DNA from 2 places in the Rhodoferax sp. SPJ21 genome. Region 1 is predicted to be linked to the other one. Evidence: predicted binding sites of a transcription regulator. Region 1 holds the regulator's gene; the other holds the start of a gene.
The links. Region 1 encodes FliA, which starts transcription of late flagellar genes. Its sites were predicted from a motif close to CTAAAGTTTNNNNNNNNNNNGCCGNTA; they were not measured.
Positions count from the first base shown of each region.

Region 2: a site for FliA is predicted at 1,647-1,673, ahead of AC4BBN_RS02420 (putative motility protein). Genes of this name have one in related genera too.

Region 1 covers NZ_JBYZMO010000001.1:1,539,723-1,544,088, reverse strand. Annotated here, with positions in the region: gene flgA (flagellar basal body P-ring formation chaperone FlgA) at 1-257, shown strand, start outside; gene flgM (flagellar biosynthesis anti-sigma factor FlgM) at 366-692, shown strand; gene AC4BBN_RS07055 (hypothetical protein) at 730-1,113, shown strand; gene AC4BBN_RS07050 (RNA polymerase sigma factor FliA) at 1,187-1,903, opposite strand; gene AC4BBN_RS07045 (P-loop NTPase family protein) at 1,903-2,703, opposite strand; gene flhF (flagellar biosynthesis GTPase FlhF) at 2,696-4,141, opposite strand; gene flhA (flagellar biosynthesis protein FlhA) at 4,138-4,366, opposite strand, start outside.
Region 2 covers NZ_JBYZMO010000001.1:551,285-555,650, forward strand. Annotated here, with positions in the region: gene AC4BBN_RS02410 (sensor domain-containing diguanylate cyclase) at 1-429, opposite strand, end outside; gene add (adenosine deaminase) at 535-1,554, shown strand; gene AC4BBN_RS02420 (putative motility protein) at 1,715-1,927, shown strand; gene AC4BBN_RS02425 (CopD family protein) at 2,051-2,518, shown strand; gene AC4BBN_RS02430 (TetR/AcrR family transcriptional regulator) at 2,669-3,283, shown strand; gene AC4BBN_RS02435 (iron-containing alcohol dehydrogenase) at 3,370-4,366, shown strand, end outside.

The DNA.
Region 1 (4,366 bases):
AGTGGGTGGGGCAGATCGCAACGCGCTCCTGGGGTGCCGGGCAGGCAATACGCCAATCTATGCTGAGGCCAGCCCAGGTGTTCCAGGCTGGGACGCAGATCCGGGTTGTGGCCCAGGGCACGGGTTTTCAGGTAACTTCGGATGGCCAGGCCATGACGGCAGGTGTGGTGGGCCAGGTCGCACGGGTGCGCATGGATAGCGGGCGTGTCATGTCTGGAATGGTGCTGGATGCCCGTACCGTCCGGATTGAAATGTAACAAGATCAGCTTTTTTACGCCAACGACTGTTTTTAGGGCTAAAGATTATGCGGATTCTGCCGAAACCATTGCTACGATGCTTCACGTTTGAGGCGGTTGGAGAGTGTGATGAAAATTGGAACAGGACAAGAGCTACCGGGAGCGGTTGGTTCTGCCAGCCTCAAAAAGGCCGAGCAGGACAAAAGCGCTGCGCCCGCCAGCATTGCGCAGCAGAGCGCCCAGACGGCGCCCTCGACAGGCGCCTCCGTGTCCGTTTCCACCTTGGCTCGCACCCTGGAAACAGCCGACCGGGGCGTCAGCTCCGACTTCGACAGCAAGAAGGTGGCCGAGCTGCGAGCTGCCATCAAGGACGGTACCTTCAAGGTCAATCCGGAGGCAATTGCCGGCAAATTGCTTTCCAACGCCCAGGAAATGCTGAGCGTCACCTCCAAGTAAGCGCATATTTGCTGTCTTCTCACCTGGGGCAATAGCCATGTTTGCATCCCGTTTGGAAAACAGTTTGTCCCAGGTTGAGCAGTTGCTGGGAGATGTTTCTGCCGCACTGCTGTCTGGCGAACCCCTGGTTTTGGAGTCCACCAGCTCTGCCTTGAGACAGGCTGTGGCGGGGTTGTCTGGTTTGTTGCAAGGTCCTGCGGCTTCAGCCCGACTAGACCAGGCGCTGCGCCAACGGCTGGAGCGGGTCTCGCTTACGCTGTCCCAGCAGCGCTCTAATTTATTGCGACGGGCTGTCGTGGTGGACCGGGCTCTGGCTGCGGTGTTGCCCCAGGCTGCACAAGCGCAGACCTACGGCAACGGCGCAAAGACATCGACTTATCGAGGCGGTGCGGCCCGCATATACGCGGCCATGGCGACCTGAGTGCTTCTTGACCCCGACAAAAAAGCCGCCCTGATGGAGCGGCTTTTTTCATGGAACCCACAGATAGCAAGCTCTAATGGCTGCGCATTTTGGCCCGCAGTCGGGCAATTGACTGGCTGTGCAGCTGGCAAACGCGAGACTCCGTGATCTCCAGCACCGCAGCGATTTCCTTCAAATTCAGATCGCTTTCGTAATACATGCTCATGATGTATTGCTCGCGTTCTGGCAGTGTCTTGATGGCTTCTACCAGCGATTCGCGCAGTCGGTGATCACGCAACAAGTGCAAGGGGTCTGCCGTCTCATCTGCCACGTGGCGGTCTAGGAAGCCGGCTTCGTCGTCCCCCCCGCCCGTCATATCTTCCAGGTAGATCAGTTGGGTGCCCCGCACCTTGCCCAGCAGGCTCTGGTATTCGGGTAGCGAGAGTTCTAGCTCGGCCGCAATTTCGGATTCCATGGGTCCACGCCCCAGCTTTTGCTCCAGCTTTTGAACTGCCCGTTCAATGTCTTTTTGACTTTTGCGAGAGCCGCGGGACATCCAGTCGCTATCGCGGAGTTCATCAATCATGGCGCCGCGTATACGCTGCGTGGCAAAGGTCTCAAACTGCACGCCCTGGGCGACTTCGTAGCGTGTCAATGCCTCCGACAAGCCGATCATGCCAACCTGTATCAGGTCGTCGAGTTCGATATTCGGTGGCAGCTTGGCAATCATGTGGTGCGCCAGCCGCCGAACCAGGGGCACGTACTGGCGAATCATGTGTTCGCGGTCCATGTGACCTTTGGCCGTATACATCAGCGGGCCCCCATGACGGAGATGCCTGAAACCCATGTTTTGTGGTGCGTTGCCGTGGACGTACCTTGTACGACCGGGGCGGCATTGGCCATGAGGCGCAGCACGAGGCTGCGGGCATCGTCCCACACGGGTTTGTGCTGCTGGAAGGAGCGCACCGTCATGAACTCGGTATTGCAGCCCAGGTATATCCGAGCGCATTTTTGCAGCACCCGGCCCGTGGTTCTTGCCAGGTTTTCTGCGCGTTGTATGGGAGAGGTTATGACCGGCACAATAATGGGTAACAGCCGCGCTTGCAGCAACAGATTCTTGATATTTTTATAGGCTTCCAGCACTGATTCTCGCAGTGATGTGACCGCCAAAAGGGGGCGCACCTCGCTATTTATCAGTAGCGAGGTCAACAAGGGAGCACTCCCGTAGAGTACGACGACGTCGCAGTTGCGAAACAAGTGGCCCAATGGCTGCAAAGGCATGGGGTGGTCCTGGCTGGCAAGCTGTGCCAGGCGACTCAACCCTCGCCGGGCTGGCACGATGTGCAGCGGCATCACGGGAGCCGGTGCGTCCTCTAGCCAGTGTGCGCTATCCAGTAGGTTCTGTAAACCGGGGTTGTCGTCCGACTCCTGGGTCGTGGCGTCCAGCACGGTCACGCGGTATTGCAACTCTTGTAAAGCGCCACAAACTTGCCACAGAAGTGGCAGTTCGGTGGACACATCTCCCTGGCTGACCATGGCGATCACGCTCCAAGCGGCTTTGGGTATCCATCGCCGTAAGCTTTCGCCTTGGTCGGCGCAGGATTCAAGCATGTACCCGTTCCTTGCGGTCAGGTTCGGGCTGGCCGGGCGAGAAGAAGAAGTTCAGGTCCAGCGCCTTGGGGTCGAATGCCGATTTGCTTGACGAGCGCATGGATGCGCGCACCAGCTTTTTGGCGTCGGCGGCTTCCCAGTCTTCTGGCACGCGTTGGCCGTTGCACACACCGCGCAGCACCAACTGGTGGCGGATGATGGCGTCCAGCGCAGGGCCCAATTTGGCGGCTTCGTCTACCTTGGACAGAATGGCTTGCTGTATTCCACGGGTCTTGAAGGAGGTGAGCACCTCGTCCAGCGTGTCTCCATGGCCGCCGGCGTTCACCACCAGCAGGCGGTTCACGCCTGGCAGATCCAGTACGTCCAGCATGTCACGCTTGCGTGGGTCTCTGGGGGCCAACCCCGTGGTATCGATAAGCACCATTTTCTTGTTGCTCAGCAAACCAAGCAGATCCTGCAAGGCGGCGCGGTCATGGGCCAGGTGGGCTACTACGCCCAGCATGCGCCCGTAAGCCCGCAATTGCTCATGGGCGGCGATCCGGTAGGTGTCGAGGGTGATCAGCCCAACGCTATTGGTGCCGTACATGCGCACGCATTGCGCTGCGAGCTTGGCTGCGGTGGTGGTTTTGCCCACACCTGTGGCGCCCACCAGTGCATAGACGCCACCTTCCTGCACCATGGACTGGGCACCTGCGTCGGTGTGCAAATTGCGCTCCAGTACATCCATCAACCAGCGAACGGCCTCTGCTGCGGTGGCTTCTTCGGGCAGGCGCTCAATAACGGCCCGCGCCAAGGTGGGGGAGTAGCCCGCCCGGATGAGCTTGAGCATCAGGTTCGACTGGATCGGATCGCTGTTGGCCTTGCCTAACCAGGCCATGGTGTTGAAGCGCTCTTCAATAAGGTCTTTCATGGACTGCAGCTCGTCCACGATACCTTTGGAGTTAATGACGGCGGATGCCTGGCTTGCTTTGGGTTTGCTAAATCCAGGTGTCGCCAGGGGGAGCGCATGGTTGGCCCGGGGAGGTGGTGCCGCAGGCTTGGGCTTCTCAGTGGGGGTGCGATGGGCTGACTTGGGAGGCAGGCCTTCGTCGTTGGGGCCGCTGACGGTTTCATGGCGGCGGCGCAGCATGCGCTCGCGCACATAGTCTTGGAACGACAGCGTGCTCATCGCCAGCTGTTCTGTGTCTTCCTGCACCGGGATTTGCGCCATGGCCTGCGTTGCGGCGGAGTTGGCTGCGGCCGGCATATTTTGGGCGGGCCGGCCTAAAGACTCTGCCACCTTGTCCAGTGCAGACAAGGCGTCCTCGGCGGTTGCCACCACTTCCACGCCGGTGGGCGTAGGGCGGTTTGACAGTATGAGTGTGCCTTCCCCAAAGACTGCACGGGCCTTGGCCAATGCTTCGCGAGATGTTGCAGCGTGAAAGCGTTGGATGTTCATGTCAGTGCACCTTTAAGAATCGGGCCAATGCGGATGGTGTGTGTTTCGGGGATTTCGCTGTGTGCCAGCACCTGCAAGCGGGGTGCAACGCGGCGCACCAGTCGGGAGATAGCATTGCGGATCTGGTCAGGTACCAGCAGGCAGGCGGGAACGCCCAGCTCTTCCTGCTGCATCGCGACATCGGCCACGTTGCGGGTCAGCAAGTCGGCAACGCCTGGATCCAGC
Region 2 (4,366 bases), 990 kb from region 1:
ACCCAGCAGGGTCTTCTGGGCCATCAGCGTGGTTTCCAGATGCCTACGCTCGGTGATGTCGGTAGATATGCCGCACAAGCCAACGATCTCGCCACCGGGTGCGCGCAGCGGCAGCTTGACGGACCAGCAGATCGTAGGCCCCGGGTCGCCCTTGGTGAGGCTGACCTCTTCTACCTCCACCTTTTCGCCGGTGGTGAGCACATGGCGGTCATTCGCCAGAAAGTGGTTGTACACCGCGAGATCAAAAAACTTGTCATCCGCCGCACCCACTACGTCTTCCAGACTGCAGCGAAATTGCTTGCACACCATGCTGTTGGCGTAGGTGTAACGGCCCTGCAAATCCTTGGCATACACAAAGGCGCCCACATGGTCCAAGGTGGTTTGCAATTTGAAGACCTGCGCTATCAACTCTTCATAAGAGGCTTCCATGCGCACTCCCTACTTTTTGTATCTTTTCATTTTAGGGGACTGCTCCGCGCCCACAGCGCCGCATCCAAAGCGGTTTTCCAAGCGGAACACCTTCTAAGATGCCGTATGCATACGCCCCCTGCCCCCACCAGCACCACCCAAGACCGCCTGCGAGCCTTGCCCAAGGCCGAAGTACATGCCCACCTGGAGGGCTGTTTCGAGCCCGGCTTGCTGGCAAGTTGGGCGCAGCAGGCAGGTGTGGCGCTGCCCCGCCCGGTGGACCAGCTGTTTGCCTTCCAGGGCCTGGCCGACTTTCTGCACTTTCTGGACTGGGCCTGCGGGCTGGCCAACACGCCCGAACGCCTGGCCCAGCTGGCCTATGCCTACAGCCAGCGCCTGGCCGACAACGGTGCGGGCTACGCCGACCTGATCGTCAACCCCAGCCACTGGAAGGCCTGGCACGGCCGGCTGCCCGCCATGCTGGACGCCATAGACGCCGGGCTGAGTGCGGCAGAGCAGGAAGGCCTGCCGCCGGTGAACCTGTGCATCAGCCTGCTGCGCACCCAGTCGGCCGACGCGGCGGTGCAGCTGGTGGACCAACTGGTCGCGCTGCGCCACCCGCGCGTGGTGGCCCTGTCCATAGACGGCAACGAAGCCGCAGCCGGCCGCACCGGCCCACGCTTTGCCGATGCCTTCCAGCGCGCCGGGGCCGCCGGACTGAAGCGCACCGTGCACGCCGGTGAATCCAGCGGGCCCGAGGGCGTGCGCGACGCCATCTTGCTGCTGGGCGCAGACCGCATCGACCACGGCGTGCGCGCCATCGAAGACCCCTCGGTGGTCGCCCTGCTGGTAGAGCGGCAGATACCGCTGGGCATCTGTCCCAGCTCGAATCTGGTGCTGGGCGTTTACCCTTCGCTGGCCGAGCATCCGGTGGACCGGCTGTACCGTGCCGGCGTGCGCGTGTCGCTGAACACCGACGACCCCTCGCTGCTGGGCGCCAGCCTGGTGGGTGAATACCAGCGCTGCCAGGCCGCGTTTGGCTGGACAGACGCCGATCTGCGCGCCATGGCCCGCACCTCTATCGAAGCCAGTTTTGCCCCGACCGCCACGCGCCAGCAGCTGTTGCAGGCGCTGGCCACTTGGTAGTTGCTATGTGGTAGCCGCTATGTATTCCATAGCTGGCTGCGCAGGTAATACATGCGCTGCAGGCCGTTTTGCTTAGAAGCGGGAAAGCCCGACTCCAGACTGCGCGCAAACCGCCGATAACCAAGAACCGCGTTTCACACCCCACCAGGAGACCCGCACCATGGGAATTGCCAACACCACGGCCGTGCAGTCGGCCACTGCCGCCGCCCAGGCCCCCGCGTCTGACAGCCTGAACATCCGCGTGCTGAAAAAGGCCCTGGACCAGCAGGAAAGCAACGCGCAAACCCTGTTAGACGCCCTGCCCCAGCCCGCCCCAGCACCCGCCCTGGCCACCTCGGGCAGCCTGGGCACACAGGTCAATACCTACGCCTGAATTTTTAAGGGAATTTGGCCCCAGCGCAGATAAAGCCTGCGCTGGCAGCTATGGATTTAGAAGCATGCCGTGGGTGTGGGCCAGAAGCCGTCACAATCCAGCTTTCCCCCACGAAACACCGCCATGCTGTTTGAAGCCTTTACCTTTCTCCATTTAGTGGCCGCCATCGTCTGGATGGGTGGCATGACCTTCATGCTGTTCGCCCTGCGCCCCGCCGCACTGGTCGCCATGGAGGCCCAGCCCCGCGCCCGGCTGATGGTGCAGGTGATGCAGCGCTTCTTCCGCCTGGTGCTGGGCGCCATCGTGCTGCTGCTGGCTACCGGCGGCCATATGTACGGCAGCAGCATGAAGGCCGCGCGCGCCGCCGGTGCAAGCCTGCCCCTGGGCTGGAGCGTGATGGCCGGCCTGGGCCTGCTGATGGTGCTGGTGTTTGGCCACATCTACTTTGCCGGCTTTGCCAAGTTCAAGCGCGCCGTAGCTGCCGCCGAATGGCCCACCGCCGCGCGCGCCGCCGGCCAAATCCACAACATGGTGGTGCTGAACTTTGTGCTGGGCTGGCTGGCAATTGCTGCAGTGAAGCTCATCCACTAGCCACGGAATAGGCCTCCAGCGCAGGTAGTTACTGCGCAAGAAGCTACTGATTTCATAGCAAACCTGGCTTCAAGCTAAAACCCGCCGCACTGGCGGGTTTTTCATACGCCCGAACTAGACGACTGGTCTACTTAGCCCATAATCCAATCCATGCTTGCCGACGCCTCCCCCACACGTAACCAGATCCTCGACTGCGGAGAACGCCTGATCTCCAGCAAGGGCTTCGTGGGTGTGGGCCTGGCCGAGATACTGGCCAGCGCAGGCGTACCCAAGGGCTCGTTCTACCATTACTTCAGCTCCAAGGAACGCTTTGGCGAAGTGCTGCTGGCGCGCTACATCGAGCGCTATTTGCAACAGTTAGACGCGCTGCTGCAGCCAGACGGCACGCCGGCACGTGCCCGGCTGATGCGCTACTGGTCGCACTGGAACATGTCGCAATGCGGCATCGGCGACAGCGCAGAGCCTGCGTCCAGCCCCAAGTGCCTGATCGTCAAGCTCAGCGCCGAGGTGGCCGACATCTCTGAACCCATGCGCCAAACCCTGCGCGAAGGCACCGACGGCGTGCAACAACGCCTGGCCCAGTGCCTGGAAGAAGCCCGGCTCGATGGCTCCGTGCCCGCCAGCCTGGACGCGCCCAGCACCGCCGAAACCCTGTACGCACTGTGGCTGGGCGCCAGCCTCTTGTCCAAGCTGCGCCGCGACGGCAGCGCGTTTGACCAAGCCACCCGCAGCACCGAACTGCTGCTGGGCACACGCACCACCTGAACCAGGCATGCCCATCAATTTTTTCGCCGGCCAAACTAGCCGACCGGTCTATTTATAACCATACGTTCTACACACAAGGAGCCCCCATGCTGAACTTTGACTTCCACAACCCCACCCACATCGTCTTTGGCAAGGACCGCATCGCCGATATCGCCAAGCTGGTGCCCGCCAGCGCCAAGGTGCTGATCCTGGTCGGCGGTGCCAGCGCCGAAAAAACCGGCACCCTGGCCGAGGTGCGCCAGGCCCTGGGCGCGCGCCAGCACAGCACGTTTGCCGGCATCGAGCCCAACCCCAGCTATGACACCGCGCTGCAGGCCGTGGCCCGCATCCGGGCCGAAGGCTTCGACTTCCTGCTGGCTGTGGGCGGCGGCTCGGTGATCGACGCCACCAAGTTCATCGCCGCAGCGGCCCTATTCGAGGGCGATGCCTGGGACATCCTGCTGCAGCGCGGCCGCAACATCGGCCAGGCCCTGCCCTTTGGCGCCGTGCTGACCCTGCCCGCCACCGGCTCAGAGATGAACAACGGCGGCGTCATCACCCGGCGCGACATCGGCGCCAAGCTGCCCTTCCGCAGCACCAAGGTGTTCCCGCTGTTTTCGGTGCTGGACCCGACCAAGACCTACACCCTGCCGCCCCAGCAGCTGGCCAACGGCGTGGTCGATGCCTTCGTCCACACCGTAGAGCAGTACCTGACCTACCCGGTCAACGCACCGGTGCAAGACCGCTTTGCCGAAGGCCTGCTGCAGACCCTGGTGGAGATAGGCCCGCGCCTGCTGGCAGCCCCCACCCCGGTCTACGACGACCGCGCCAGCCTGATGTGGGCCGCCACCCTGGCACTCAACGGGCTCATAGGCTCCGGCGTGCCGCAAGACTGGGCTACCCACATGGTGGGCCACGAGTTGACCGCGCTGCACAACATCGACCATGCCCGCACCCTGGCCATCGTGCTGCCCGCCATGCTGGAAGAGCGCCGCGTGCAAAAGCGCGACAAGCTGCTGCAGTACGGCGAACGCGTTTGGGGCATACGCACCGGCACGGACGATGAACGCATCACCGCCGCCATCGCCCAGACCCGCGGCTTCT